2 linked regions of the Pelagicoccus sp. SDUM812003 genome follow. The protein of the gene in region 1 interacts with the protein of each later gene in a pairwise test. Links are inferred from orthologs where the notes say so. Each region holds a gene or a part of one and is shown in the gene's direction. Other genes may lie near its edges.

What was found.
Region 2: the proteins of QEH54_RS03305 (region 1) and panC interact in binary tests that used the Escherichia coli proteins (3 or more experiments, as listed by UniProt). The link is inferred for Pelagicoccus sp. SDUM812003 from one-to-one orthologs.

What each region holds. Positions count from the first base shown.
Region 1 is NZ_JARXHY010000002.1:247,865-264,950, reverse strand. The notes cover bases 13,596-16,417. They hold QEH54_RS03305 (NUDIX domain-containing protein), read left to right. Parts: upstream 13,596-14,658; coding sequence 14,659-15,177; downstream 15,178-16,417. Other genes in these bases: pdxA (4-hydroxythreonine-4-phosphate dehydrogenase PdxA), read left to right, coding at 16,019-16,417; lpxA (acyl-ACP--UDP-N-acetylglucosamine O-acyltransferase), read left to right, coding at 15,224-16,012; QEH54_RS03310 (hypothetical protein), read right to left, coding at 14,110-14,565; ovoA (5-histidylcysteine sulfoxide synthase), read right to left, coding at 13,596-13,814. Outside these bases: QEH54_RS03335 (Ig domain-containing protein), read right to left, coding at 1-507; QEH54_RS03330 (putative Ig domain-containing protein), read right to left, coding at 571-7,557; QEH54_RS03325 (aldose epimerase family protein), read left to right, coding at 8,600-9,763; QEH54_RS03320 (sodium:solute symporter), read left to right, coding at 9,782-11,482; more of ovoA, read right to left, coding at 11,682-13,595; more of pdxA, read left to right, coding at 16,418-16,933; QEH54_RS03290 (iron-sulfur cluster assembly accessory protein), read left to right, coding at 17,020-17,086.
Region 2 is NZ_JARXHY010000022.1:48,069-61,754, forward strand. What follows is about bases 6,351-9,161. They hold panC (pantoate--beta-alanine ligase), read left to right. Parts: upstream 6,351-7,264; coding sequence 7,265-8,059; downstream 8,060-9,161. Other genes in these bases: panB (3-methyl-2-oxobutanoate hydroxymethyltransferase), read left to right, coding at 6,437-7,249; QEH54_RS21175 (type III pantothenate kinase), read left to right, coding at 8,085-8,882; panD (aspartate 1-decarboxylase), read left to right, coding at 8,905-9,161. In the rest of the region: QEH54_RS21135 (adenosylcobalamin-dependent ribonucleoside-diphosphate reductase), read right to left, coding at 1-850; QEH54_RS21140 (polysaccharide deacetylase family protein), read right to left, coding at 1,290-1,949; QEH54_RS21145 (LacI family DNA-binding transcriptional regulator), read left to right, coding at 2,083-3,147; QEH54_RS21150 (mechanosensitive ion channel domain-containing protein), read right to left, coding at 3,164-3,724; QEH54_RS21155 (hypothetical protein), read right to left, coding at 3,792-4,514; QEH54_RS21160 (UDP-N-acetylglucosamine 1-carboxyvinyltransferase), read right to left, coding at 4,799-6,091; more of panD, read left to right, coding at 9,162-9,276; QEH54_RS21185 (hemerythrin family protein), read right to left, coding at 9,487-9,897; QEH54_RS21190 (Rne/Rng family ribonuclease), read right to left, coding at 10,093-11,844; rod shape-determining protein RodA, read right to left, coding at 11,949-13,151; QEH54_RS21200 (S4 domain-containing protein), read left to right, coding at 13,319-13,686. UniProt on the Escherichia coli protein: Catalyzes the condensation of pantoate with beta-alanine in an ATP-dependent reaction via a pantoyl-adenylate intermediate.

The sequences.
Region 1 (17,086 bases):
GCTAGCATCCGCGCTGAGCCCAGGCGGGAGCTCGTCCGGATCCACGTTGAAGGTGGTCGGGTTCTCGCTGGCGGTGATGGTGTAGGTGTAGGCTTCTCCCACCATGCCGACGGAAAGGGAGGCGCTCGTGATCTCGGGCGTCCCGCTTTGTGGCGAGATGGTCAACGACACCTCGACGTTGTTTGCTTCACCTTCGTAGGTGAGGGTGATGGTCGAGATGTAGCTGCCAGCCGTGGTGGGCACGCCGGATATGACGCCGGAGCTCTGATTGATGCTCAGTCCATCCGGCAGAGGCTTCGCTCCTTCGGTGTAGGTGAGGTCGTCGGGCGGATCGCCGCCGCCCCAGTTGAGGTTTGCCTTCAGGTCGTAGGAGTAGGCCGCTCCGACCTCGCCGTCGTCGATGGGAGAGGGAGCTGCGTGGCTGTGGAGGGTGAGGCCCAGGGCCGCGGCAACCGTGAGGAAGCCGCGAACCAGCGCCCGCGAGAAGGATTCGTTGAGAGAATGCATGCTTCTTTTAGGGGTGTGGGATTAACAAAGGTCGAAGGTCATCGATTTCAAACGCAGGGCCCATTATTCGTCGGTTGCGCCGATGACGATTTCGAAACGCGCCTCGATCTCCAGGGTGATGATGGCCCGATCGCCGGTTCCGTTTTCGTTGCTGGCCACAGCCACGATTTCGAAGACGCCGGAGGCGGCCGGGGTGCCGGAGATCAGACCCGATGCCGGATCGATGGTCAGGCCCGATGGCAGACCGCTGACCGAGTAGGAGGTCGGGGCGTTGCTGGCTTCGATCTGATAGGAGAAGGCTTCTCCGATCTTGCCGCTCGCTTGGCGCTCGCTGGTGATCTTCGGCGTTTCCGCCGCCGGGTAGACCACGATTTCGAGCGGAGCGAGCTTGCTCTCGCCGGAATCGTTGTAGGCGAAGAGGCCTGCGTAGAAGACTCCTGGCTTGGTCGGCGTACCGGAGAGGCGACCCGTCGCGGTATTCACTCCGAGCCAGGCGATGCTATGCTCGACGTCGTAGGAGGTCGGGTCGTTGGTGGCGCTGATGGTGTAGCTGAAGCTCTTTCCGACCTGAGCGGGAACCTTGGTCACGCTGGTGATGACCGGAGCTTGCAGCGACGGAGCGATCTTGATCACGAGGAACTTCGCATTGCCTTGACCAGTTTCGTTGGTGGCGACCAAGGTCACGGTGTAGCTGCCTGGCTCCTCGGGAGTTCCGCTAATGATGCCGGTGGCGTTGTTGATGCCCAAACCTGCTGGCAGGCCAACGGCTTCGAACTCGGCGCTCGGTGGAAGCGGGCGTTCTTGCGGCATGTTGGATGCGAGGATTTCGTAGCTGAACTCGTCGCCAACCGTGCCGGAAGTCCGCAGAGCGGAGGTGATGCTCGGCGCCTCCAGAGACGGCTCTACCTTGATCTTCAATGGCTGCGGCAAGCTGGTGCCCGCGTCGTTGGTAGCCAGCAGGAAGACGCTGGAGATGCCCGGTTCGACCGGAGAGCCCGAGATCAGGCCGGTGGTCGGATCGAAGTCGATGCCGCGTGGCAGGTCTCCCTCCACGGAGAAGGAGTCGATCTGTTCGCTGGTCGCCACGATCTGATAGGAGAATTCCTCGCCCACCTTGCCTAGAGCGTAGGACGGGCTGGTGACCCGCGGCATTGCAGCCCCGGGAAGGATGAAGAGCGCCAGTGACGCCGGTTCGCCAGCTCCAGCTTCGTTGCTCGCGTTAAGCGTCACGATGAACTCGCCCGCTTGTTCGGGAGATCCGGAAATGAGGCCTGTCGCGCTATCGATGCTGAGTCCTTGAGGCAGATTCGGGCTGAAGAACGAAGTCGGATCGTTGGTCGCGAAGACCTGGAACTCGAAATCGTCTCCTACCTTGCCGATGGCGTAGCTGCCGCTGAGGATTTCAGGGGCCGCCGCTGCGGGGAGAATCTCCAGCAGGACGCCTCGAGGGAGGCTCTGTCCAGCTCCGTTGCTTGCCACGACCACCATCAATACGGGTTCTCTGGTCGGCGTGGTCGGCGTGCCGGTGATGAAGCCGGTCGACTCGTTGAGCGTGAGGCCGTCCGGAAGATTCGAGGCCTCGTAGCCAGTCGGCGTACCGGTGGCGATGATCTGATAGACGAAGGGTTCTCCCACCTTTCCGAAGGCGGTGCCGGAAGAGGTGATCTTCGGCATTTCCAGAGAGGGACGTATCGCAAGGATGAATACCATGCCGTTTCCGGATCCGCTTTCGTTGGATGCGCTGAGGATGACTTCCTTCACGCCAGCTTCGGTCGGAGTTCCCGAAATCAGACCCGTGGTGGCATCCAGTGCCAGGCCAGCCGGGAGCGAGCCGGAGAGGGCGAAGCCGGTAGGCTGGTTGTTGGCGATGATCTGATATTCGAAAGCTTGTCCCACCTGACCCTTCTTGTAGGGGGCGCTGACGATCATCGGAGCTTCCAGTCCTGGGATGATATCCAGAATCAGGAGACGAACCGGTCCCCATCCCGCCGCGTTGCGAGCTCGGATGAGCATATCGAAGTAGCCGGCTTTGTCCGGAGTTCCGCTGATCAAACCAGCGCTTGCATCGAAATCGAGCCCGCTAGGCAGGTTTTCCACTGCGAATTCGATCGGGTTGTTCGATGCTACGATCTGGTAGCTGAAAGCTTGTCCGCTTGTTCCCTTTGCGAATGGGGAACTGGATACAACCGGCGCGTCCAAAGCTGGCGCGATCTTGAAGTAGACCTTAGCGTAGGAAGAGCCTCCGGGACCAGCTATCTCTAGCTCGATCGCTCCCGCAAAGGCGTTGGTCGGCTTGCCGGTGATCATGCCGCTAGCGGAATCGATGCTAAGGCCCGCTGGCAGCGCGTTCGGGCTGCCTTCGGAGATGGACCAGCTGCTCACGGTGCCCGATGCGGGCGGATGGAAGAAGAACTCCTGTCCTACCTTGCCTCCGACGTTGTTCGGGCCGGTGTAGCTCGGAGCTTGAGCCGCGCGTTTCACGAGAACGGATGTATTGAAAGATCCCATACCCCATTCGTTGTAGGCTTCCACACGAACTGGGAAGAAACCGCTGACGAGAGGCGTGCCGGAAATCAGTCCTGTTTCAGAGTCGAGAGTGACGCCTGCCGGGAGACCCCAAGCAGCGAAGCTGAAGGGCGATTCCGTAGCGTTGACTTGGAAGCTGAATTCAGCCCCGACCTGGGTCTCCAGGTAGTAGGGACCGGAAACGACTGGCATGCGAGGCTGCTCCTCGATGAAGAGAAAGAGCGTGGTGCTCTCGCCGGTGCCTGACTTGTTGCGGGCGCTAAGCTGCACCTCGAATTCGCCCGCTTCGGTCGGAATGCCGTGGATCGTTCCAGTGGCGGCGTTCAGACTGAGTCCTGCTGGAAGCCCTTCGGCGAAGTATTCGCTTGGGAAGTCCGTAGCATGGATCTGGTAGTTGAACTGGCCGTTCTGATGACCGACCCACCACTGTGGACTGATGATGATTGGAGTCGGCAGTCCTGGGGCGATACCGATATTCAGGGCGAGGCTTGGCAGCTCGCCTTGGTCTACGGTCACGTAGACGAAGTGGTATCCTGGATACAGGGGAGTGCCGTAGACCCGACCTGTGGTTTCGTCCATGGACAGCCCCTCGGGCAGCTGGGTCACAAATCCACCTGGGTCTTCACCGACCACGAAGGAAGATCCGCGAACGAAGGTCGGGAGTTCCCAGTCGATTTCCACGTTTGAGGTGCCGTTGATGAACAAGGGGATTTCGGGTATGGGCTCGCCGCCTCCGAATTGACCGAGCACGTCGATGTGCAGCAGTCCGTAGCCGACGCCGGTTTCGTTCTTGGTCACGATCAGCACGGTGAAGAATCCGCCGAAGTCGAACTTGCCGTTGAGGATCATGCTCTCCGGATCGTAGCTGAGGATGCCAGGAACGTCGAAGAACTCGATGTACGACTCCGTCGGCTCGTTGGTGGCCACGACCTGGTACTCGAAGTTTTCACCAGGAAGCGCAGAGATGTAGTCGACGCTGGTGACCTCGGGCGACCCTTCTGGACCGCTCACCACTACTGGAGCGAACACGGTGAAAACGTGGCCGTCTTCGTTGACCTTGACCCAGAGAGGATAGACGCCGCTCTTGGTCGGCACGCCGGATAGCACGCCATCGGTGGTGTTGAAGGTGACGCCAGGAGGCAGTTCGGAAGCCTCTCCGTCCTTGCTGTCGACGATTTCGAAGCTGACGGTTTGGCCCATGACGGGCGCTTCGAAGTAGAGGCGTTCGCCCACTTTGGCGAGGATCGGCTCGACGTGGCCGTCGTCAGGCTCCTCGTAGCCGGGACCGGTCGGAAAGTTCGGGTCGTCCGGCAGCGTTTCCGGAGTGTAGATTTCGAAGATGATGTGCTCGCGGCGCGTGAAGCCGAACTCAGTCACCTCGAGGTGAAGGTCATAGAAACCCTCCTGCGATGGCACTCCCTTGATGAGGGCGTAGTTCTGCAGATACTCCAAGCCTGGAGGAATGACGGAAGGCGTCCCGTCTGGACCATTCACGATAGCGACTTCGCTGCGAGCCGGGTCCGCGGGTAGTGGAAAATCCAATACTTCGCCTACCATGCCCCAAACGTTGATGGGGTAGACTTCGTGTGGATCCTGGAACGAGCCATCGTCCCAAACGTCCACGTCGATCAGGAGGAATCCCTTTCCATTGTCATTGGACGCCACTGCGAGCAAGGTATAGAAGCCTGGGTCGGCGATCGCGCCTTTGAGCGAGCGGCTTGTGGCATCGTAGCTGATGCCAGGGATCTTCCCAATGATCTCGATCGTGGCAGGACCATTGGCGAGGGCCAGCGGGAACTCGATCGGGCTGCCGAGCTTGGCGTTGAGATAGTCGGGCGAAATGAATTGAGGGGCTGCAGCGCTGTCTCCGATGAAGAAGATGAGCTTCACTTCGGTGACCTTTTCCGGCTGCGTAATGGAAATATGGGTACGGAAGAGGCCAGCTTCGGTGGGCGTTCCGGCGATGACCGCGTTTTCCGTTTCAGAGAAGCCGATGCCAGCAGGGAAGGTGGACTCTCCGACTAGCTCGAAGGTCGCGCCTGCGAATTCGGCAGGAGCCTCGATGCGGAACGGCACGCCGACGCGTCCCACGAGAGGCTCGGTGTCTTCGATGACGCCGTCCGGCACATCGGGATCTCCTCCCGGATCGTCGTGCGGATACTCGACGTCGAGATAAAGGATTCCGTAGGCGTCGCCGGCTTCGTTGGAGGCACGCACGATCAGGTCGTTTTCGGATTCGTAGTCGAAACGTCCTGACACCAAACCTGTGCTCGGATCGAGCGAGAGTTCCGCTGGCGTTTCCTCGAAGGCGAACTCGGTTGGCGAGCCGGATGCGAGGATCTGGTAGTCGAAGTCCTCGCCGACCATGAACTCGGCTTCGGAGAAGAAGGAGAGCTTGGGGGCGCTGCCTCCGTCGCTTACAAGGAAGAGGATGCGCTTGAGCTTTTCGATGCCGTCGGCTCCTTCGATGCGAACGAGCACGTCGAAGATGCCGGATTCGGTGGGAGAGCCCACGATGGCGTTGGTTTCCACGTTGTAGCTCAAGCCTGTCGGCAGAGCGAAACTTTGGCCTTCCCATTCAGCGGGGAGGGAGACCGTTTCCGACTCGTTTGTGGGGAACTTGAAGGAGAAACGCACGCCAACGGCGCCGAAGAGCACAGTCTCGTCATCACCTTCGTGGTATTCCGGCGGATAGTGCTCGCCAGGGGCGCCTCCACCATAGTTGTTGTATTGAAAATCGAAGTACAGAGGGACTTGGCGGGATTCCTCGCCCTCGGTGATCTTAAGCATGGAGTGGTAGAAACCGCCTTCCTGCGGGAATCCAACGATCAAGCCGTTCTCGGAATCGATTTCAATGCCCACCGGAAGTTCGGCTGGAAGTCCGTCCTCGTAGGAACCGATTTCGATCGAGGTCTTGGAGGGATCGAAAGGAAGGGAGAAGCTCACGAACTCGCCTACGAATCCGAAGATCATGTATTCTTCGGTACCGCCGGGACCGCCACCGTGGTAGGCGTCGAAAATATCGAAGTAAACTGGGATGCGAGCCTCATTGCCGTCCTTGACGCCGTAGATGGCCGTTTCGAAGAAGCCTGGATGGACCGGGGTGCCATGAACGCGCTGGGTCTCGGGGTCCCAAGCGATGCCTTCCGGCAGGACGTCCCATTGGATCCGAAGCATGTCTTGCGGGATGTCGACCCAATAGTCGATGGGCATTCCGACATCTCCGATGATGTTGATAGGCGGGATGTATCCGCCCGTGCCGTCGTCGAAATTCGCCGGAGCGATATCGAAATCGAAGTAGTCCTCGTATTGTTCCGCTCCGTCGGAAACGATGAGGATGAAGTGATAGAAGCCTGGATACTCGGGTACGCCGTCGATCGCGTTAGTCTCGAAATTGATCTGCAACCCAGGAGGCAGCATGGAAACGGTGCCGTCCGCGTACATGCCGTAGTCGACTCCCACGGCATTCAAGTCGTAGGGAAGCGGGAAGCTAAGAGGTTGTCCTGCAACGCCGGATACGTAGCGCGGCTCCGAATGCCCGTCCTTCGGCGGATTCGGGTTCGAGGGGTCGCCCGGAAAGTTTTCTGAAAGGAACGCGTCGATGAATACGGGCATGCTCACGGTGATGCCGGATTCGACGAACTCGACCTGAGCTTCGTAGTGACCTTCGGCTTGCAGCGTTCCAACGAGCTTCTGATTGGTCGAATCGTAGTCTATGCCAGTGGGGAGGCCCGAGAAAACGATGCCAGAAATCTCGGGGCCGGGATCAAGCGGAAAGTCGAGCGGCTGGCCGACGATGACGTTGATTTGAAGGAGGTCGTCTTCAGCTGGCGGAGTTTGCGTGCCGTCGCCAGGGGCGCCGATAGCGCTGCCTTCCACATAGATGGTGACCGGGATGGAGCGTGGCTGGCCGGCCTGATCGAAGTCGACGCTGCCATAGTAGTCGCCCGGTTCGTTGAGGGAGCCGGTGATGGCGTTTTCCTGATCGTTGTAGGAGACGCCTTGCGGGAGACCGACCGCTTGAATGTTGGAGGCGTCGTGAGGAACAGGCACTTGATAATAGATTGGCTGGCCCGCGCCGATCGATATAACGACTTCGAAGGTCTGCTCGTCTGGGGGAGGTTGAGAGCCGTCTCCCGGCTGGCCGGGATAGTCCGCCGCAGTGAAGACGCCGATGCGGATGGGCATGCCATGAGTGACGCCGCCCTCGGTGAAATCGACTTGGGCGAAGTATTCTCCTACCTGATCGATTTGACCGAAGATGACTTGCTCCAGGCCGTCGTACTCGAGCCCGGCGGGCAGTCCGCTAACCTGTATGTCGCTCACCTCCGGCGGCGCATCGAGAGGAAAGTTGATTGGCTCGGAAACGATGGCGTTGATCACGAGCTCCTCTGGCTGGCCTTCGGGAGGAGGCTCTTCCCCGAGCGCGGGGGAGATTGCCAGAGATTGGAGGATTAGAGCGATGCCGAGGCTGAGGAGTTGGAGCCATTTGCCCTGAATCGGTAGCGGAGCGGATTTGGTCATGTTGTCTGGTCTCTGAGGTTTACGCTTTGCCGGGGAAATGATGATGGAATGGAGAAAACCCGTTGGAGCGTTGTTGGTCCCTCATGGTTTGGCCTGAGGAAATTTTTAGGAGTTATCGGAAACGGTGCGGCAGCGGCCTCCTTGAGAGCCCTTTGTTGAGTCTATTGCCTCTTTATGCTCAGTTTACATAACTTGCTCCATAGACCTCAGATACGGTGAGGGGATTTCCCCTCGGAGCGTTTACACGACGTGTTCGCTACCAGAGAGAAAAGGGTAGGGTCCTCCAGCGGTTCCTAGGACCTGTATTGATATAGAACATACGTTCTACAGAAAAATGGATACGAAAAGCGGGCCGGTTCGCGAATCCGCAGCGTTGGTTTGGGAAAGAGCTGGAAGCGTCCTCGACGCTAGAGCTCGATGAAGCACCCGTAGAGGGACGGGAAAATCACGTCGCCAGTCGGAGCGAAATCAGTTCGATGGCAGAGGCGGGGCAGCTGTGGTGGCCAGCCTCGCTCATGCGGATGGGAAGGGCCATTCCAATGGCCGATTGGAGCTTGGTCAGACGGTTGCTATGACTTTAGTTAGGGTTGATGCAAGGATGCTGGCGGGAAGCAGCTGAAACGATGTTATTGCTCGCTTGCCAAAGCGTTTGTCCCGTCGCGTATTAACTTTACTGTTAAGTAAAAATCGGATTGGACCAGTTCAGGGCAAAACTCACAGTATCCGCGGCCCGCTTAACCCAAGTTGGCTTTCGTTCTTGAGCAACCTGTTCAATCGTTTAACCCTCTGACCTCTATCCCACTACGAAGCTATCCCTTCCATTTCCTTGTCTTGTCCCCAAGTCCCTTCGCCGACCCTTCCCGATGTATGGAAGAGGCGGTGTTCGCTGGCTGTGGAGAAACTTGTGGCAGGAGAGTCAGTAGTTCCGAAGTTCGAAAACGACCGCCGTCGCGCCGACGCTATCTCAGCGTTAGCTGCGTGATGGATTTCACGGCCTAGATCGCATTCAGAATTATACCCAATAAAACCCTAATAGAAGCTTATGAGACTGCATGGTTCATCATTGAAAACGTCGCTCTACGTGGCCGCCCTGACCGGGGCGCTTGTCATGGGAGCTGGCTGCGCAAAGGAAGGTGACGTTGTGAAACAAACCGACTTTGGCACCACCGAATCCGGCAAGGAAGTCACTCTCTACACATTGGACAACGCCAATGGAATGGAAGTGGATATCATCAACTACGGCGGAATCATCGTTCGTTTGACCGCTCCGGATCGGGACGGAAACTACGAGGACGTGGTGCAAGGATTCAACACCTTGGCCGAGTACGAAGCGGACGCCTCGTTCCAGGGAGCTCTGATCGGTCGCTATGGGAACCGTATCGCTGCGGGCGAATTCGAGATCGATGGGACCACCTACGAGCTGGCGACCAATGACGAGCCCGGCGACATGCCCGCCCACTTGCATGGCGGCATCGTAGGGTACAACAAGGTCGTTTGGGACGCTGAGCCAGTGGTGGAGAACGGCATCGAAGGCCTCAAGCTTTCCTACCTCAGCGAGGATGGCGAGGAAGGGTATCCAGGAAACTTGGACATCACCGTGACCTATTGGCTGCAGGATGACGACTCGCTGAAGATTCACTACCATGCGACCACTGACGAGAAGACTCACGTAAACCTCACCAATCACGCCTATTTCAATCTGAAGGGCGAAGGCGAGGGCTCCATCCTGGATCACGAGTTCACCATCTACGCCAGCAAGTTCACGCCGGTCAACAAGGGGCTCATCCCGACCGGCGAGCTTCGTCCGGTGGCCGGCACGCCGTTCGACTTCACCACGCCGCACACCCTCGCGGAACGCATCGGAGACGAGAACGAGCAGTTGTCCTTCGGACTTGGATACGATCACAACTGGGTCCTGGACAATCAGGATGGCGACATGGCTTTGGCTGCCACAGTATACGAGCCTAACACCGGCCGCGTTATGGATGTATTGACCGAAGAGCCTGGCATTCAGCTCTACAGCGGCAACTTCCAAGACGGATCGCTCACCGGCAAGTCGGGCAAGACCTATGACTATCGCGGCGCCTTTTGCTTGGAAACGCAGCACTATCCAGACACTCCGAATCAGCCGAATTTCCCAACAACCCTCCTCACGCCGGACGACGTCTACGATACGACGACGATCTACAAGTTCAGCGCGAAATAATCTAAACGGATTAATCTAATGCAAAGTACCTTAGAACTAATGGACTGGGCGGTGATCGCCCTGTACTTCGTCGGGATCGGGCTGATCGCCTGGTGGTCTGGGCGAAACCAGAAGGATACGACCGACTACTTTCTCGCGGGGCGCAACGCTGGCTTCTTCGCCATCGGCGCCTCGATCTTCACCTCGAACATCGGTTCAGAGCACATCGTCGGTCTGGCGGGCCAAGGGGCCTCCACCGGTATGGCGATGGCGCACTGGGAGTTGCACGCCTGGGTGATGATCCTGCTGGCGTACGTGTTCGTCCCGTTCTATTACAAGTCCGGCGTTTACACGATCCCGGAGTTCCTGGAGAAGCGTTTTAGCTCCAAGTCGCGCTTGCTGCTCTCTTTGGTATCCTTGGTGGCTTACATTTTCACCAAGGTCAGCGTCACTGTTTACGCCGGAGCCTTGGTTTTCCAGGTTCTGATGCCCGACACTTTCGGCTCGCCGGAAGCGGCCTTCTGGGTGGGAGCGTTCATGACGGTGATCCTGACCGGTCTCTACACCGTTTTCGGCGGTATGAAAGCGGTGCTCTACACCTCCGCTCCGCAGGCCATCATCCTCATTTTCGGATCCTGTCTGATCACCTTCTACGGCTTGAGCAAGCTCGGCGGCTGGGGCCATCTGGTTGAGATGGCGAGCGCCAACTCCGAGCAATTCGCACTGTGGCGTCCGCTTTCCGATCCCGATTTCCCATGGCTCGGCGTGCTTATCGCTTCCCCGATCATCGGTGTCTGGTACTGGTGTACCGACCAATACATCGTGCAGCGTACGCTGACTGCGGCCAACCTCAAGCAAGCGCGAAAGGGCGCTCTGTTCGGCGGTTTGCTCAAGGTGACTCCTGTACTGATCTTCCTCATCCCAGGTCTGATCGGCTGGGCCCTCCATCAGGAGGGTGTCATCACCATCCCGTCTAAGATTCTTCCCACGGGCGAATCGGTCATCGATGGGGACATGGTTTTCCCGACCCTCGTATCTTCACTGCTTCCGGTGGGCATCCGCGGCTTGATCGTAGCCAGCATGCTGGCGGCTCTGATGAGCTCCTTGGCTTCCCTGTTCAACTCAAGCGCCTCCCTCTTCACGGTGGACATCTATGAGAAGATGCGTCCGGGAATGCCTCCAGCGCACTACGTGTTCGCCGGTCGTGTGGCGACTACCGTGGTCGTTGGCGCCGGCATGCTTTGGATCCCGGTCATGAAGCTTGTCGCGGGCGGTGGACTCTACCAGTACCTGCAGAGCGTGCAGGGCTACCTGGCGCCCCCGATCACCGCGGTCTTCCTACTCGGTCTCTTCTGGAAGCGGATCAACGCCCACGGCGCGGCCTGGGGACTGGGTGCCGGATTCGGACTCGGCATGCTCAAGCTGACCATCCAGACCTTCTTTGGGGCGAGCGATGCGAAATTCAGCGATCCCGCATTCCTCGCCGCGATTGGCGATTTCAACTTCCTCTACGCCACAGGCGTACTCTTCGCGTTGAGCATTGTCATCGTCATCGTAGCCTCGTTCATGACGGAACCACCGCCAGCTGAAAAGGCGGCTCTCACCTATGGCGAGATGATCAAGGGCAAGGATGCGGAAGAGATCAAGTCGAGCTGGGATGCCGGCAACAAGACGCTTACGGCGATCATTGCGTTCCTGGTGGTTGGCCTCTATCTCTACTTCAGCTTCTGGCTTGGTTAGAGGCGGCTTTCGCCCCTCGTGAGCGGGCGAAACCGTTCAACCAACTGAAACCATTTTCGGCGGGCTTCGATTCGATTCGGAGCCCGCTTTTTGTATTCGTTTCGTCGGGGCGCTCGCGAGTTGGGCGGGATGAGGTCGCGAAAAAGGACGAACCGTTTGGGGTTCGTCCTCGAAGCTCTTCGCGTAGTCTGTGCTCCGGCTACTTCTTCTCCCAAACGGTGACTTGAGTCACGTTGTGCTCGAAGGTGCGAGCGGTCTTGCGTAGCGCGTATTCCACGTCGCGCGGTTCGCCGATCCGCTTGAAGGCAGGCCCGAGAACGCGCTCGAGAGAGTCCAGGCTGGTGACGTTCTCGCCATCCACCTTGAAGCCGCCGAGCCAGTTGTCCTTTTCGGTGACCTCGCTCCGCCAGTCGTAGGTAGAGGAAATGACCAGCAGTCCTCCTGGATTGAGCCGCTGATGGGCCGAGGCCAGGAATTTCTCGGGATTGTAGGTGCGCTCTAAAACCGTATCCAAAAGGATGAGATCGTAGCCCTTGTAGATGTCCTTCAGGTTCGACGGGTCGCCCTGCATGAAGTCCACCTTTTGGCGTGTTCCATCCAGGCCGAGCTCCTGCAGGTTCGCTTGATGGAAGGAAACGATCTCGCCTTCCTCGGGCAGCACGTACTGAGTGTAGCCTTTGTCCTTCATTTGCACGCCGATGCGGATCATGCGGGCGGTGAAGTCCATGCCAGTCACGTTCTGAAATCCCGCCGCGAGCTCGAAGGCGGAACGTCCTGTCTTGCAGCCAAGCGCCAAGGCGGATTCCCGTCGGCGATCTGACGCGAGATCGAGACAGATCTGGGCAAGGCGTTCAGGATAGTTGGCCACGCCGAAATAGTCCTTTCCGTAATTGAATTCGCAATACGGAATCACTTCTGGATCGGTTTCCCAAGAGTCGTCCGGTATTTCCACTGGAGCGTCGCTGACGATGTAGCGGAAACCGGCATGTTGGTAGAAATGCCGGCGAAACGCGTAGCGCGAGGCCTTCAGGCATTCGTTTCCGGTGGAGATCCACGAGCCGCCTTTGATCAGGTTGTGTTTCGTGTCGAAAGTAGGCGTGGAGAAGTCGTCGTAGAGCGGATGGACCTCGAAACCGGCGAAGCCGCGGATCGGAGTTTCGGTGTGCTGCCATACGTTTCCGACGATGTCGTGAAAGCCGTGTTTGAAGGCGTGGGTGTCCACAGGCACGGAGGAGGCTGGGCCTTCGAGGTTTATGTTTCCAGGCGCCTTGTTCCAGCTTGGAGCGTCAGGAAGTTCCGTGTAGTCGAATAGTCGATACCATTCCTCCTCTGTCGGGAGACGGACCGGTTGGCCGGTCTTTTCAGCCTTCCAATTGCAAAACGCTTTCGCTTCGAGGTAGTTGGTTTCCGCGGGCCATGACCAAGGCATGTCGATTTCCTTGAGCATGGTACGAAGCTTGTAGCTGCCGTCGGGCTGGGGTCGCCAGAACCGAGGGCAGGTCGCTTTTTCGTAGGTCACCCAGTTCCAGCCTTCATCGGTCCAGTAGCGCTGCGTCGCATAGCCGCCGTCGTCGATGAATTCCATGTATTCACGATTGGATACGAGATACTTGGAAGCGGCGAAGTCCTTGATCTCCTGGGTGTGAGCGCCGTACTCGTTGTCCCACCCGTAGTAGGGGTCGTTGCGGTTTTTTCCGAGTGAGACCTTTCCCCCGGGCACCGTGATCAGCTCGTTCGACGGAGGCGGGTTGTCCTTCTCGCATACCTTCCAAAGCGGATGGGCGCCATCGAGCATTTCCAGCGGCAGTTGGCGGATCAGCACAGAGCTGGTCTCGAGGTGGATTCGCTCGTGCTCGATGCCCATGAGGATGGGCCAGAACGGGCTCTCCCAGCTGATCGGCAGCGTGATGGGGAGCTTGGAAATGAGTTGGTCGATGGTTTCGCGCACCTTTTGGCGATAGTCGCGCACGGCGTCGGGGTCGGGCCATTCGTAGTGCGCTTCATTCAAGTCGTCCCAGGACATTTCGTCCACTCCGATGGCGAAGGTGGATTCGAACTGAGGATTGATTCTGTCGACCAGTTTCGCCAGCACCAGCTTGTTCATGAAAAACGTGGCGGTGTGGCCGTAATAGAAGATCAGTGGGTGCCGCAAGGGATCGGCCCGGGTGGTGAACGCTTTCTTGTCCACCATCGGCTCGAACAGGGCTTCGTAGGCGTCGTAGGTTTGGTGGAAGTAGCGGCGGATTTCTTCGCGTTTCGCTTCTGGATCTCCATCCGCCAGATTCACTGTGTAGGGCGTCTTGATTTCCGTGGTGGCCTGGTTGCTGATCATGGGCTTCGAATCGGTTAGGGTTGGCGTTTGCAAGGCTCGGCGACTTAGCGCGGACGGTCCATCACTGTTGCGTGAAATGGGCGTGAAGACAAGCGGAGGTCCGGCTTTGTTGTGTCAGTTTTTCTAGACGAGTTCGCGGGGCCTATGGTTGCGCTTCCGGATCGTTTGGCGCGTGATTGCGCCAAGGTTTCGTGTCCGGTAGGTGGATACACGTGAACCTGTTCAAGCGTAGGCCTTCTTCGGCCCGTAGGGCGACCTCGCGAATCCTGGCGGGCCAGTCTGCCTCCGAGGGCGGTTAGAAGTCGCTCTCGATTTCCGGAATCTTGTTGTCGGTCTTCAGGACGGTGACCGGGATCTTGGTTTTGATAGCGATGCCCTGCTCCTTGAGGAAACGGGCTCCGACGGCCTCGCAGGCTTCGCCGATGGACTTGACCGGGTACTTGCGACCCTTTTTGGAGATGTTGTATTCGTAGGACGCTCGGATCAGTTTCTCCAGAGTGGTGCCGACGTTGTCGTCCTCAGGGATTTGGGCCACCCAGCCGACGTAGTCTTCGTCTGGCAGGGTGCCGCGCGGGTCGGAGACGATCATCACGAACTGCTTCTTGACCGGCGGCTCGCGGTTGGCTTTTTCCGCCTCCGCTTCGGCGGCGGCCTGTTCCTCGATTTGTTTCAGCACTTTTTGGATGACCTCTGGCTCGAGCTCGTTGCTGGAGAGGACTTCGTGAATCAGTTCGACGGAAACTTTGGCCATAGCGGGTTTTTACAAATTTTTTCTCGTAGTGCGGGGGAGGCTCTGCTCCATTTTTGGAGCCAGAGGCACTCAGATTTCTCCATCGCTCACACCATGCAAGAAGATATTTTCGACATCGTTGATGAAAACGACCGGGTAGTCGGCCAAGCCCCTCGTTCCGAGGCCCATGCCAAGAAGCTTCGCCATCGAGCCGTGCACGTTCTGGTCTTCAACAAGGAAGGGGAAATCTTCATGCAGAAGCGCTGCAAGACCAAGGACACTTGGCCGGGGGCGTGGGATTCCTCATGCTCCGGGCATGTGGATAGCGGAGAGGACTACTTGGAGGCGGCGCTGAGGGAACTGGAGGAAGAGCTTGGCTACCAGCCGAAGCAGGAGCTGGAGCTCTTGTTTAAGCTCCTGCCGAGCGAGGAGACGGGACAGGAGTTCATCAATGTCTATCGCGTGACCGGCAGCGGACCGTTTCGACTCAATCACGATGAGATCGAAATTGGAGAGTGGATGAACGTCCCGAACCTGCTTGAGCGGGTGGAATACACGCCTAAGCGCTTCACCAGCGCCTTTCGTCTGGTGCTGACCCGACTGCAGGCCCTGCAGCTGATTCCTTCCGCTTGAACATTGGACTTGGCCCGCGATGCGGGCACGCTATAAACCGCCCGCTATGATACACCCAAGCGCTGTCGTTTCGTCGGAAGCAAAGATCGGCCAGCAGGCCGAGATCGGACCGTTCGCGGTCATCGAGGCGGATGTGGAGATCGGCGATGGAGTGAAGGTGGAATCGCACGCGGTTATCAAGGACGGGGCGCGTATCGGCCATCGAGTTACGATCGGCAACGCGGCGGTGGTGGCTGGACTGCCGCAGGATCTAGGATTCGACCCGAGCAGGAGGACGTTTGTTCGTATCGGCGATGGAACTACATTGCGCGAGGGGGTGACGATCAACCGAGCCACGAAGGAGAATGGGGCGACCACGGTGGGTTCGGACTGTTTTTTGATGGCTAACTCCCACCTAGGGCACGACTGCCAGTTGGGAAACAAGGTGGTTCTCGCAAACGGGGTGTTGCTGGCCGGGCACGTGACGGTGGGTGACTTCTCGTTTTTCGGCGGCAGCGCCGCCAGTCATCAGTTTTGTCGCATCGGTCAGGGATGCATGGTTGGCGGTTTGTCCGCGATCACTATGGATGTGGCGCCTTTCACCATGCTTGCGGAGCGCAGCGCGCTGTTCGGTTTGAACGTGGTGGGGCTGCGTCGTCGAGGCGTGGCCCGCGAGGCGATTCGCCAGCTGCAGCAGGCGTACAAGTCCGTTTTCGCCCACTCGGGAAACCTTCGGCAGAAGGCGGAGGAGTTGCTGGCGGAAGCAGGGGATCCGAGTCCCGAGCTGAGGACTTTTCTGGAGTTTTTCGCCAGCGGAAAACGGGGCTTTTCCCGCCCGGGGCGGGCCAAGGACTAAGCGCGTATGGGCCGCAAACGCATCGCGATCACCTGTGGCGATCCCTCCGGGCTTGGACCGGAGCTCATCGAGCGCTGCTTGGTGGAAAATCGCTACGAAGGCGCGGAGTTCGTCCTGTTCGGCCCGGGAAACTGGATCGACAGCATCGTTCGACGCTCCGATCTCGCGGTGAGTGGGGAAAGCCTGAGCGAACAGGTTTTCGAAGCTGGCCAACCGAATCCCAAAGGTGCCAAGGTCGCCATGGCTGCCATGGAAGCGGCGGCTCGATCCTGCTTGGAAGGGCGTTGCGACGCGGTAGTGACTGGCCCGATCGCCAAATCGCTCTGCGCCGAGGTCGGGTACGAGTTTCCCGGTCAGACCGAGTTTTTCGCCTATCGTTGGGGCGGCGAGCCGACTATGGCCTTCGTGGGTGAACGCCTAGCCCTGTGCCTCGCTACTTGGCACATCCCTTTGGCCGAGGTGCCGGAGGCTTTGACGCGTCCGGTCTTCGAGCGAGCGGTAGAGGCTGCCCACATGCTGGGGAAGCGACTCGGTCGCATGGAGCCGAGAGTGATCGTCTGTGGGCTCAATCCGCACGCTGGCGAGGACGGCTTGCTTGGGTCGGAGGAGAAGGAGCGACTCAATCCATGGCTGGATGCCTTGCGAGCTCGTTTGACCGGGAGTATCGAAGGCTGCGTGCCGGGCGACACGGCCTTCGCTCGGGCTATGAAAGGAGAGGCCGATGTGGTGGTGGCGACCTATCACGATCAGGGATTGGCTCCCTTCAAGGCGGTGGATTTCGACAGCGGCGTGAACGTGACGCTAGGATTGCCGCACCTGAGGGTTAGTCCGGACCATGGCACCGGTTTCGGAATCGCCGGCAAGGGGATCGCGAGCCCGGGCAGCACATCGAAGGCGATAGAGCTCGCTATTCGATTGTAGGCGAGGCGTTTGCCAGGCAGGATGTGAATCGCTCGCACGCTCTGCTTGATTTCGGGCGAGGATCGTTCGATACTTGTTACGTGTCTATGGGAACAGCAGTAGAGTTGCCCGAAGGGGTGAGACGTGGGGATGATCGTCTGATCAAGCTCAGCG
Region 2 (13,686 bases), on another replicon or contig:
CCGCCATGCGGTCGTAGCCCTTGTCGAAGGAGATGGGACCGGAGGCTTGGCCGCGACCGCTGATGGGCTCAACGGAGGAGCGGATGGTGGAAAGGTTCATGCCCACGCCGGAGCCGCTGGAGAATACGCCGCCTTCGGCGATCTGGTGCTCCAGGATCTTCTCCATGGAATCCTCCACATCGAGCAGGAAGCAGGCGGAGGCTTGGGGGTGGATGTAGGCGTTGTCCAGCTCGCTGACTTTGATGTCCTCGGAGGTCCCGTCGGTGGGGATATGGGCTTTGTAAGCTCGGTTGCCGCGGGCTTTCATGCACGGACGCAAGTCGGGTCGGTCCCAGCGCCATTGCTCCCAATGGCCGATGTTGAACCAGACGGGAGAGTTCGGAGCCCACATCTGTTTGACCAGCAAGTGCTTCAGTTCGTGGTTGTAGGCCAGGGCGTCGTCGAGGGTGGCGAAGTAGCCGTGTCGCCAGCCCCAAAGGGTGTAGGTATTGGCGATGCGATCGAAGGCGTGGCGAAACGAATCCTCGTACTGCGGCGTACCCGGATCGTTGCCGAAAAGATACTTCGAAGCGGTGATCTTGACCGCGCTGTCGCCCCAATGCTCTGGCACCTCTACGCCCTCGCGCTCGAAACTCGGCTTGCCGGTTTTCCAGTCCATGATGGCGACGTCGCGACGCACCCACTCCACCGTTTCGTACGGATGGCGTTTGTCCTTGGTGAAACGGCGCTCGATGGTCATGCCTCCGATGAGGTTTTCGCGCGGTTCGAGCTGGAGCGTTTGACCATAGCCCAAGTCGAGAGAGATGTCGTCAGTGGCGGTTTCGGCGCTGTCTTCTAGGAGTGGTTTCATGAATGAATAAAAGGATAGTCTTGTGTGTGCTATGAGGTGAAATCGCGGTTCGCGGGGGCTACGAATTCAGAAAACGAAGGAGCTGATTTTTGTAGGCGCCGGGGTCTGGAAGTTAAAGAAGAAATAAAGACAGAAGGGTAATTATTCTCCTCGGTTTTTCTTGACTTCGAAAGCTGGCCGCAGGACCTGAAAGCCGGCTGGCGCCTGGTCCGAGTCTGCTTGCTCGGCGTCAGGCGAACCGCTATCATGCGCAGGTTCGACGAGCGGATTGGAGCGCTGCACATGTCTTGGAGCGCCTCCGCCGGATCGGGCGGGGAGTTTAGCGCAGCGGGAGCGGTTTGTACATACACAGTAACCCTTGGCGCCTAGGTCGCCTCAGCTCGATCCTTGCGCCAAGCGATGCTCGGGGACGCTATCGGACGGAAATGGGAAGTGACGGCTAAGGAGCGCTGGCCGCGACGGCTTGGTGCAGCTCGGTGAAAGTGTGGAAGACGCAGCCCTGCCGCTTGAGCTCGTCCAGGATGGCGGGAAGGCGGTCGGCCGTTTCCTTCCGCCATTCATGGAAGAGAATCACCGCCCCATCGGTCACGCCGGTGGTGGCCAGGCGCTCGATTTCGTCCGCGGAAACCGAGGTGTCGTAATCCTGGGAGACGACGATGGAGGCCGGCTCGTAAAGCGCGATGCCGGCAGAGCGGCAGGCTTCGCGGATCGACTCGCTGGTTTTGAGAAACGGCGGCCAGTACCAACGCGGGGCCGTGTCGAGAGTCGATGCCATGATCGCTTGGGATCGTTGGATCTGCTCCTGCAGTTCGCTAGGACTGAGGCTGTCCGGATCGCGGTGCCGCAGGGAGTGGTTGGCGATCTCATGTCCGCGCTCGCTGATCAGCCGAGCGACTTGCGGATGCTGGCTCATGGTTTCGCCGACGTGGGCAAAGGTGGCGCGTACGCCGCGGGAGGCGAGGATCTCGAGCAGCTTCGGCGCCTGTTCGGGCGCTGGGCCATCGTCAAATACGAGCGCGATACGGATTGGCGGTGTCATGGGAGGGGCGGCCTGGGCGAGGAAAACAAGGCTGAATGAAGCGATGAGAAAGCGCAGCATGACCGGTATTTAGGGTCTTCCGGCGCGCGGGGCAATGGCTCGATGGGGGAAGCTTGTCTAACTATAGACCCTTCTTGCGAAAAACGGCGATCGACGCTTTGCTGGTTCGGATCTACTACCTCGATACCCCGTGATGAAACGCATAACATTGGCGGACGTTGCTAAGGAGTATGGATGCCACCCGACGACGGTGTCCATGGCCTTGCGCAATCATCCGCGACTTCCGCAGAAGACCATCGAAAAAATTCAGGCTTTGGCGGAGAAGATGGGATATCGCCCCGACCCGGCCCTCGGGGCTTTGGTGGCCTACCGGCGAAACGCCACCGCGTCGCGCAAGGCCTCGCCTCTTGCTTACGTGACGCACTGGAACACCCGCTTCGGCTGGAAGGATGTGGACGCGCACCGCCAGTTCTACGAGGGCGCTTCGGAACGGGCCGAATCGCTTGGCTACAAGCTCGATCACTTTTGGTTGGGCGATCCGAACCTCTCCATCCAGCGCATCGGCGAGATTCTGGTCAATCGGGGCATTCGTGGCGTGGTGATCGCCTCGCACATGCCGACCATCGACAACGAGCTGGATTGGGATTGGACGAAGTTCAGCGCGGTGAAGATCGACTTTTTTCCCAGCTCTTTGGCGGTGCACACCATTTCGAACGATCAGCGCTCGATCATGCGGCTCGCTATGCGCAAGGCCATAGACGCGGGGTATCGAAAAATTGGATGCATCATGCCGCGCTGGTGGGACGACTATGTGAATCAGGCTTGGTCCAGCGGTTTTCTCTCCGGCCAGCTAGCGCTGCGGGAGGAGGAGCGCATCCCCATGCTTTTCTTTGAGAAGGGCCCGGAAAACAATCGAAGGATCGATGCCCGGCACCTCAAGCAATGGATGGACCAATGGCGACCGGAGGTGATCGTCAGCCACTCGCTATTTGTCGAGCAAGCGCTTCGAGAGCTGGACGTCAGGCTGCCTGAGGATGTCGCTTACATCGATGTGTATCCGGAACGCAAGGACGGGGAGATCGCCGGAGTGGTGCACAACTGCCACCGCGTGGGCGAGATGGCGGTGGAGATCCTGGCGGGTCAGTTGCAGCAAAACCAGTTCGGCCTCCCGGCCTATCCGACATCGACCATGGTCGAAGGCACATGGGTCGACGGACGATCTCTGCCGACCAAGGAGCCCGCGCTTTCCGGCGACTAGAATTGCCTCGCGAAGATCAGGCCTCGTCTTCCTTCGCCTCCAGCTTTTTCATGTAGGCTTTGGGATCGGCGGGTCTGAGCGTCGCCTTTTGGAAAAACTGATTGTTCGGAACGTTGAAGACGTCGCCTTCCGTACTGCGGATGGTGGTGAACATGAAGTTGATATCGATGACCTCGCCCATGATGTCATCGCCAACGACCTTCACGAAGTTTCCCACTCGGAAGGGCTGGACCAGCAGGAGAAAGAAGGTGGCCGAGATGTTGCTCAATACGCTCCACACCGCCACGAAGCCGATGGCGATCAAACCGAGCAAGGTGGAGACGAAGGTCCAGAAGTTTCCGATCGGAATGCCGAACGAGGTCAGGATGAGGAGAACCGCCATCAGGAAGAGGGCGTATCGCAATGCGAGCCTGATCGGAAGTATCAGCGTTTTGGATACCTTTGGGCGTCTTTCTAGGAGTTGGAGTCCTCTGGAAATGAGGAGCCAAATAAGCATCGCTCCGACTAGGATGATCACTGTGGTGATGGCTCCTTGCAGCACTGCTTGTCCGTCGATTTTTGAGAGGAATTCTTTCATGTCCATAAGACTGGGCGTGCCGGTTTCGTCGGCAGTTTATCGGATAAGGTTGGTCGTATCGGGGTAGCTAGAGATGGGAAGCAAGGGTGACCTTTTGCTGATCGCCCAGAGAAAGGCGTCCGTCGCTCAGATCGGCGCTGGGACTTTCCTTCAAGTGGAAGGAGCTGCAGTCGGTTAGAACCTCTTTTTGCGCGTAGTTGAAGCGGATACGGTTTTCCGGCAGGCGAGTGGATATCAGGCGCGTGCCGCCTGACTCGCCGGGCTTCGCGTCGATCGCCATGAAGGGGATGGAAAAGTCGCTGAGGTCGAGAATGAAGTCGTTCAGTTCCCCGAGCGTGGAGTTAGCGTTTTGCGCTCGGTAGCCGAGCACCTCTTGGAAGGATCGCAGGTTGGGGTCCTGGTCGCGCTCGTCCTGCGGCTCGAGCAGTGGGGGCACATCCATCGATGCGGCAGGTTGGATGGCGCTGGGAGCTTCCCAGTAGGTGGACCAGCTGTAGTGGCTTGCGATCTCCATCTCCTTTTGCCGGGATACAGGAAGTCGCTCGTCGAGAGTGGGAGCGGTATCCAGTTTTTCGCTACTGATGTTGAGCGGGATGCCTTCTGCTCGAGCCTCGATTTCGCTTCGCAGCAAGGAGCTGGGCGACAGGAGCGATTTGGACGCGTTTAGGAAGATGCCTTGTTTCACCACGAGGTAGCGCAGGCGCCACTGGTTGTCGTCGAAATAGAAGTCTGAGCACTTCCCGTTTTCCTTTCCCTCCACGATGAAGGCTTGGTCGAGGAAGTATTTCATACTGTAGAGCATTGTCGGTCCTTTCGTTTTGGGTGTCGTCGGTTTCGCGTCCTTGGAGCTTGATCGAGCTTGGCTCTCGCCGCCGTTGGGCGATAGCAACGATCGGTCTGCCAGATAGGCGAACAGGACTTCTCGGTTCCGCAATGTTCGCGCCAGTCGGCTTCAGTTGCAGCTTGGCGCTCTTCTCACTGCGCAATGCAGCGCCCAAGGGCTGGCGCCGTGCGCTTTGCATGGCGAGGGAAGCGCCTAGGAGCGAGGGGCTTATCCCTTCTCGCCTGCAAGTCCTATTCGTCCCACTCGATTTCCGCCCCGAGCTTGCGCAGGTTTTCCGCGAAGTTCGGATGGGCCCTCCGAATCGGATCGGCGTTCTTCACAATGCTGCGGCCTTCGATGCTGGCGGCAGTCATGTAGAGAGCGACTGCAGCTCGTATAATGTATGGCGCTTCAACTACAGCCGGTCGCATGGGGCGTTGCCCAAAAATGATGATGCGGTGCGGATCGCTCACCACGGCGTGAGCGCCAAATTTCACCAGCTCGGGCAGCCAGGAGAAGCCACCTTCGTAAACCTTGTTCCAAAAATGCATTACGCCTTCCGATCGGGTTGCCAGGGCCACCATGGGGGGAAGCAGGTCGACCGGGAAGTAAGGCCAAGGCGCTGCTTCGATTTTCGGAAGGAGGTTGGGTGTAAACGGTTGTTGGATACGCAACTCCTGGGAGCTGCGGCAGATGGCGGTGTTGCCGTCGTAGGCGATGGTGACGCCTAGCTTGTCGAAGCTGCGGTTGATCAGATCGAAATGCTGAGGCGTGGAATCGAGCACCTGAACTTCGCCGCCGGTGATGGCTCCGAGGGCGAGGAAGGTCGCCACTTCGTGGTGGTCGGAGGAAATGGCGGCATCGGCGCCCTGGAGAGCTTCCGCGCCCGTGACGGTCAGTACGCTAGTGCCGACGCCCTCGATGCTTGCTCCCATGGAGATGAGGAAACGGCAGAGGTCCTGCACGTGCGGCTCGCTGGCGGCGTTGGTCAGCGTGGAAACGCCGTCGGCCAAAGCGGCGGCCATGACGAAGGTCTCGGTAGTGGTGACCGACATGTAGTCCGCCCAGTGGGAGGCCCCAGTGAAGCGCTCTTCGATCGTGAGTTTCAGTTCGCCGTTGTGCTCGATCGTCGCTCCGAGGCAGGCGAGGATTTCGAGGTGCGGATCGAGCTCGCGGATGCCCAGAGCGCAGCCCTTGGGGTTGGAATCGAGGGCGATCTTTTTGAAGCGATGCAGCAGCGGGGCGAAGAGCAGCACCGCCGAACGCATGCCTTGCGGGAGAGAGGCGGTGTCGAAGTCGGTTTCCAGTTCCGAATGGTCCAGCCGCATGGTTTTGGCTTCGCGATCCCAGTCGATGCGGGAGCCGATTGAGCGGAAAAAGCTGACCAGTTTCTCGATGTCGGTGATGGCTGGCACGTTGCTCAAGGTCACCGCTTCATCCGTGAGCAGAGTAGCGCAGAGAATAGGAAGAACTGCGTTCTTGTTGCCCGAAGGAGTGATGGTTCCTGAAAGCGGTTTGCCGCCGTGTACGATGAGATTGGCCATGGGGATGATTCGAAGCCGAGCTTCGCGAGCCGCCTAGCGGTTTTCAATAAAATTGGGGACGCGGAGGCAAGGTTGCGCTCGCAAGGGAGAGCGGGTGCAGGGAACCTCTCGCAGCTCCACGGTTAAGCAACTGGTTTTTGCAACGTTACAAAAACCAGTTGCGCAAAGAAGTGTTAAGCGTCCCTATTTCGAGCCATTTTGCATTGCTTCAGGTGAACTTATTCGTTTGTTAAGCGGGTCTTGAGCAGCCAGGCGCCTAATCCAGCTGACCCAAGATTCTCAAGAAAACACAATCCTACTAACACTCATCTTTGGATCCTGATCCTCGCGACAGGCACCCGAATTATGAAAAGCATACCAGACTTCCTGAAGTGGAAGGCGGACGGCCGCGCGATCACCATGGTGACGTGTTATGATGCGGCGACCGCTAAGATTTTGAACGCATCGAGTGTGGACTCGATTCTTGTCGGCGATTCCTGCGCCATGGTGGTGCACGGCTACGACAGCACGGTGCATGCGACGGTGGAAATGATCGCTACCCACACCGCCGCCGTGAGACGAGGAGCGCCGGACAAGGTGATCATCGCCGACCTTCCGTTTCTCTCCAATCGCAAGGGCACCGAAATCGCCATGGACGCGGTGGACCAGCTGATGAAGGCTGGGGCCAACGCGGTGAAACTGGAGCGGCGCAAGGGCAACATCCAGCTCATCGAGCACATCGTGGATAGTGGGGTGCCGGTGATGGGGCACCTCGGACTGACGCCGCAGTCGGTGAACGCGTTTGGCGGCTTCAAGATGCAGGCCAAGAGCGACGCCGCGGCCCGAGCCTTGATCGAGGACGCCAAGATGCTGGAGCTAGCGGGTTGCTTCAGCGTGGTGCTGGAATGCATCCCCGGCGACGTGGCGGCCCAGGTGACCGAGGCTTTGACCATCCCGACCATCGGGATCGGCTGCGGACCGGAGGTTTCCGGCCAGGTGCTGGTGGTCAACGACTTGCTTGGCATGGATCGCAGCTTCCAGCCGCGTTTCGCCCGCAAGTACGCCAACTTGGCCGAGACCATTGGTCAGGCGGTCGACAGCTACTGCGCCGACGTGCAGTCCAAAGCTTTTCCAGCGGCCGGCGAATATTCGTCGAAGCTGGTCAAGGCGGCTTCCTAAGCGGAGGGCGTTGCCATGTTGCAAGTTATCAAGACGGCTTCCGCGTTTCGCGATTGGCGAAATGGCGCAGCGGGCGGCAAGACGCTCGGTTTCATTCCCACCATGGGAGGATTGCACGCGGCCCATCTCTCGCTGGCGCAGCGTTCGCTAGCGGAGAACGACCTGACCGCGGTCAGCATTTATCTCAACCGCACCCAGTTCAACAACCCGGAGGATTTCGAGAAGTACCCGGCGGATTTTCAGGAGGACCTGGCGGCTCTGGAGGAGCTCGGCGTGCAGGCGGTTTTCGCTCCGACCTACGAGGAGATGTATCCCGACGACTACCGCTACCGCATCACCGAGAGCGAGATTTCGACCGTGCTGGAGGGCGAGCATCGCCCGGGGCATTTCGACGGGGTGATGACCGTGGTGATGAAACTGCTTTGCATCGCGGACGCCACGCGGGCGTATTTTGGCGAAAAGGATTGGCAGCAGCTGCAGCTGGTGCGCGGCATGGTGGAAGCGTTTTTTCTGCCGGTGGAAATCGTGCCGTGTCCCACCGGACGCACCGAAAGCGGGCTGGCCATGAGCTCGCGCAACCGTCGCCTGAGCCCGCAGGGGCTGGAGCTCGCGGCTCGTTTCAACCAGGCCATGCGCGCCGCCGAGACGCCGCAGGATGCGACCCGCGAGCTGGAGACGCTGGGCTTCGAGGTCGAGTACGTGGCCGATCTGGAGGGCCGTCGCCTCGGGGCGGTGGTGCTCGAGGGCGTGCGGTTGATTGACAACATGGACCTCGCCGAGACGGCCGCAGCGGTGGCATCGAAGGCGTAAGCTATTATCCAAGAAGGGGTTTAAGATGAATCTTTGTATAGATGTAGGAAATTCCCAGATGCATGGGGCGGTCTACGATGGAGACCGGTTTGTGATTCAATTCCGCAAGGAGAGCACTCGCGCTTCTCGAGACGAGATCGGCTTGTTTCTGGTTTCCGTTTTGAAGGAACATGGCGTGGATCCGCACGCCATCGAACGCATCGGAATTAGCTGCGTGGTGCCGGACGAGATGCACTCTCTGCGCAACGCGTGTCGCATCTACTTCAACCTCGAGCCGCTTTTCCTCGAAGCCGGGGTGAAGACCAAGCTCAAGATCAAGACCCGCAATCCGCTGGAAGTCGGCGCCGACCGCATCGCCAACGCAATCGCGGTGACGGAGCTGTTTCCCGGTAAGGATTCGGTGGTGGTGGACTTCGGAACGGCGATCACGCTCGACGCGGTGACGGCCAATCGCGAGTACCTCGGCGGAGCCATCTGCGCCGGTCTTGGTTTGGCCATGAACGCTCTCGGGTCCAAGACCGCTAAGCTGCCGTTCGTGGAAATCACCAAGGCGAAATCCGCCCTTGGCCGCTCCACCACGGAAGCGATCCAAGGCGGCCTCTACTTCGGCTACCTCGGCATGATCAAAGAGCTCATCGCTCGCATCCGGCAGGAAGCCTTCTCGGATCGGCAATGTCAGATCATCGCTACGGGCGGCTTTTCGCGGCTGTTTAGCGAAACGGGGATTTTCGATGTCATGGTGCCGGATCTGGTGCTGAGAGGAGTGAATGCGGTGCTGGATCTGAATCCAGTGAAAGAGCCCGCCGAAGCGGCGGAAGTTTAAGAGCGAAATAGGAATTTTTACAATGAAGCGACACATGCTAAAGTCGAAGCTGCACCGCGCTACGGTGACGGATGCGGACCTGAATTACGAAGGATCGATCAGCATCGATCCCGTCCTCTGCAAGGCGGCTGACTTGGTGGAATTCGAGAAGGTGGACGTCTATGACGTGGACAATGGAAATCGTCTCACCACCTACGTCATCTGGGGCAAGCCCGGGGAAATCTGCCTCAATGGCGCCGCCGCCCGTCTGGTGCATCGCGGCGACAAGGTCATCATCGCCAGCTTTGAGGAAGTGGAGGATGACGAGATCGACAACTACCGTCCCAAGCTCGTCCTCATGAACGAGGACAACTCCATCAAGAAGATCAGCGAGCCGCCGGTGCGCCGGCCGTAAAGTTTTTGCTACAACGTTGTAGCAAAAACTTGGTTTCTTGGCGTAGGAGAGGGCTGGTCCGGTGCTGGTCCGGTGCTGGTCGGACTGATGGGAAAGAGCGTGCCGGGGACGTCACGCACCACCTTTTGGGGGAGCGGGTGGAACGCGACGTCCTCGGCGCGTTCGGGCGGTTCGATCGGGGCCTGCGTAGCGTTTTGGGGAGGCGCTGTGTCAGGTTTTCGGAGCGCCTCGGCAGTGTCTTAGCTCGATGTCCACAGCGCAGATGTGGCTATGCAGCCAGTCCTGAATGAAGCTGTTGAGGCGTTCCAGCCACTCGCGACTGAAGCCGTTTTCCCGATAGCTCGCGGTGGAGTCCTCGTAGAATTCCATGAAGGTCTGGTGGGCGAGGCGGTTCTTTTTCGCCGCGGGGCACCGTCGTTTAGCCATACAGGCTTCTTCGTAGCGGAAATGGCTTTCCGCGTAGGTTTTGAGAAAGTGAAGCAACTGTTCGACTTCCTCGCTGCTAGCTGCTTCCTGGCCGATCAGTTCCTCCAGCTTGTTGGCGAAGCGGAAGAGCTGCTGGTGTTGCTCGTCCACTTTTCTGATTTGGGTTTCGTATGCTTCGCTCCATTCGAGGGCCATGAGTTCGGGAGTTGATTGAGTTGGTATCTTCCTGATTTGTGGGAACTTAAGCGAATCGGTTTTGCGTGGATTGGCAAACCGCTTGGGCGATAAGGTCGAATGCGATCCGCTAATGTCAAGTCGGCAACGAATAAGCCCGACTGTCGCGATAGACCAGTCGGGCTTGTGGTTTGTAAGTCTTTTTACGAGCTCGGCTTAGCCGTAGGCTGCTCCGGTATCGACGTCGATGACGCGGTAGTTTTCCACGTGGAAGTTCGGGTCGGCTCGGAAGGTGAGCTGGGCGTTGTAGTCCTTTTCCAAGCTGATCAGCAGGTCGGCATCCTCCTCGCGCAGGCGATTGATGATGGAGGGGTTGACCAGAATGCGTAGCTTGATGGCCTTGGCCAGGTCGGGGGTGCGGTTGCGAGCTCGGCGCACGATGCCGGAGAGCTTGCGTTGCAGCTCCACTGAAACGGTGGTGGGCGACTTGACGATGCCCTTGCCGCGGCAGTACGGGCAGTCGGTGTAGAGACCGCTCGAAACCGATTCCTGCATGCGCTGGCGGGTCATTTGCATGATGCCGAGCGGGGAGATGGGCAGGATGTGGGTCTTGGCCTTGTCGGTCGCCATGGCGTCGCGCATGCGGCTGAGAATGGCGTTGCGATGGCGGCGCTGCTTCATGTCGATGAAATCGATGATGATCAGACCGCCGATGTTGCGCAGGCGGATCTGTCGGGCGACTTCCTCCGCCGCTTCGCAGTTCACCTGGAAGATGGTATCGTTTTCGTTGCCCTTCTTGTTCTTGTGCGAACCGGTGTTCACATCGATGGCGATGAGGGCTTCGGTTTCCTCGATCACGATGGCTCCGCCGGAGGGCAGAGGCACCTGGCGCTGGAAGGTTTGCTCGATCTGCTTCTCGATGTTGTAGCGCTCGAAGATGGGGATCGAGTCCTGGTAGAGCTGGATCTTGGCGGTGCTGCGCTTGGAGATCTGGGAAACCATTTCCGTGGTGGCGGCATGGTCGTTCGGATTGTCGATCAGCACTCGGTCGATGTCTTCGGTCAGGAAGTCGCGCACGGTGCGCTCCGCTAGGTCCGGCTCCTTGTAGAGGCAGCAGGGGGCCTTGGCGGTATCCATTTTCTTCTGAATCTTCTCCCAAGTCTGCAGCAGGATGTGCAGGTCGCGCACGAAGTAGCGGGCCTTTTTGCCTTCGCCAGCGGTGCGCACGATGATGCCCATGCCTTCCGGGATGGTGAGGTCGCGGATGATCTTCTTGAGGCGTTGGCGCTCCTTGACGTCCTCGATCTTGCGGGAGATGCCGCACTGGTCGCTGTAGGGCATCAGCACGATGAAGCGACCTGGCAGGGAGAGGTTGGTGGTGGAGCGGGGACCCTTGGTACCGATGGGACCTTTGGTGATCTGGATGGTGATCTCGGTGCCGATCGGGTAGTGATTGGGGATGTCCTTGAGCGGGATCTTGGCCTGCTTCTTCTTCTTTTTGGAAGAGTTGACGCGCACCACTTCGATGGAGGAATCGGCGTCCTGCGGCTGGATGTCCCAGTAGTGCAGGAAGGCGTTTTTGGGCATGCCGATGTCCACGAAGGCCGCTTTGAGGCCTGGGTCGAGGTTCTTGATGCGGCCCTTGAAGATGCCGCCCACGATGCGCTGGGCGGAGTGGCGGCGCTCGATGTCGAACTTGTCTAGGATGCCGTCCACCAGCTGGCCGACTCGGGTCTCGAGCGGCTCGGAGTTGATGATCAGCTCACGATAGGGGCGTTTCTCTTTTTTGAAGGTCTCGATGATCTTGGTCATCAGAGGTCGTTTCTTGGCCCGTTGCTGGGCTTCGTTGCGCAGCTTGTCCTGGTCGACCGGCTCTACTTTCGTCTGCTTAGGAGGCTGGCGAAGTTCCTCATCGAGTTTGCTTTGTGAAGGGTTTTGTTGGTCTGTTTTGTTTTCTTGTTCGCTCATTTGGCGTTTCCTGTGTTGCGACAGGAGGCAGCCATGGAGAGAGCTTGGTGTTTGTTTCCTTGGGGGCGTCTAAAGGGTGTTCGCGTCGCTGTTTCACCAGCGATCTAAAAGTCCTTTCGATAGCGATAGACGCTTTGGACGAGTCCCATGAGAATGCAGCAGCTCACTACAAAGGTGCCTCCGTGACTTAAGAACGGGAGCGGCAGTCCTGTGATCGGCATGAGCCCTATCGTCATTGCGATGTTCACAAAAATGTGGACGGAAAACAGCGCCACCACGCCGAGCGTGAGCAGCGTGCCAAAGCGGTCTTTGGCCATGCCCGCGATGCGCAGGCTGTTTCCTAACAATAAACCGAAGAGGGAGATCACGACAGCGCTTCCCATAAAGCCGGCTTCTTCCGCGAGAACGGAGAATATGAAGTCGTTGTGGGCTACCGACCGGGGCAGGTAGCCGAGTTGAGCCTGGGAGCCCTGTGTCCAGCCTTTGCCGAACGGGCCGCCCGAGGCGACTGAAATGACGGATTGTTCCCGGTTCCAGCCGGACCCGCGCGGGTCGGCTTTGCCGGGATCGAGGAAGGTTAAAATACGATTTCGTTGATAGTCTTTGAGAGGGAACCAGGTGGTGCCCTGGTATTCGCCTTGGCCCTCGGCGGGCGTCAGGCCTTTTTCATCTAAAAAGTTAACGTAGTTGCGGTTATCGATTAAAATGGCCCCCACCATCACGGCGAAAAGGAAGATCGCGGTGGTGAAGAATTTCTTGGAAAGGTTTGAGGCGTATAGCTGGGCGAACACGAAGAAGGGGATTACCATGGCTGATCCGAGATCAGGCTGCAGCAAGATCAAGGCGAATGGCACGGAAATCGCAAGCGCCATTTTGGCAAGCACTTGGAGCGAGTCTTTGATGTCGCCCACCTCGGATCGAGTCAGGATGCTGGCGCTGATCACGATGCCGGCCAGCTTGGCCACTTCCACTGGTTGGAAGGTGTAGAATCCAAGGTCGAGCCAGCGTTCCGCTCCGTAACGGGAAACGCCCAACGGGCTCCATTTCACCGCGGCCAGCATGACCACCGCGAGCAGCCACAGCCAGTGGCTGTACTTCATGAAAATGGCGTAGTTCGTCAGCGAAACCGCGGCGTAGATGCCTGCCCCGATGAAGATCCATACGATCTGGCTCTTCCACTGACCTCCGTCCACGTAAGCTTGGGCGCTGTAGATGAACATCACCCCGATGCAGGCCAGCAGGAACATGCAAAGCGGGTTGATGAAATCGACGCGTGGATAATTGTGTTTTTTAGACGAGGGCAGCAAGGTGGGACGGTCGAGCGAGAGTTATCGGGAGCGCAGTGTCGGTTTTGTGGCGCGGGCCCGGGGAAGAAAAGGTAATTCAGGCGGGCTCGGCGTTTTTGGAGGCAGGTCGTTGCAGACTTGTCAGCCTAGCTGAGGTCTGGCTAGATTGGTGAGCTCGAATCGACGAAATGGGTGATAGCGCAGAAGCTTTGGAAAAAGTGCGGGTGGACCGCTGGTTGTGGGCGGTGCGTCTCTTCAAGACGCGTGGACAGGCGGCGGAGGCGTGCCGCGGCGGGAAGGTGCACGCCAATGGCGAAAAGCTGAAGCCGTCTCGTTTCGTGCGAGTGGGCGAGCGGCTGGAGGTTTCAAAGGAGGGGATCCTGCGAGAGGTCAAGGTCGTCGGCCTGCTGGAGAAACGCGTGGGAGCCAAGCTGGTCGAAAACTACATGCAGGACCTCACCCCGCCGGAACGCTTCGAGCTCCTGCGCATGACCGCGGCTCAGCACGTGCTGCGACGCGACGCCGGGCTGGGTCGCCCCACCAAGCGCGATCGACG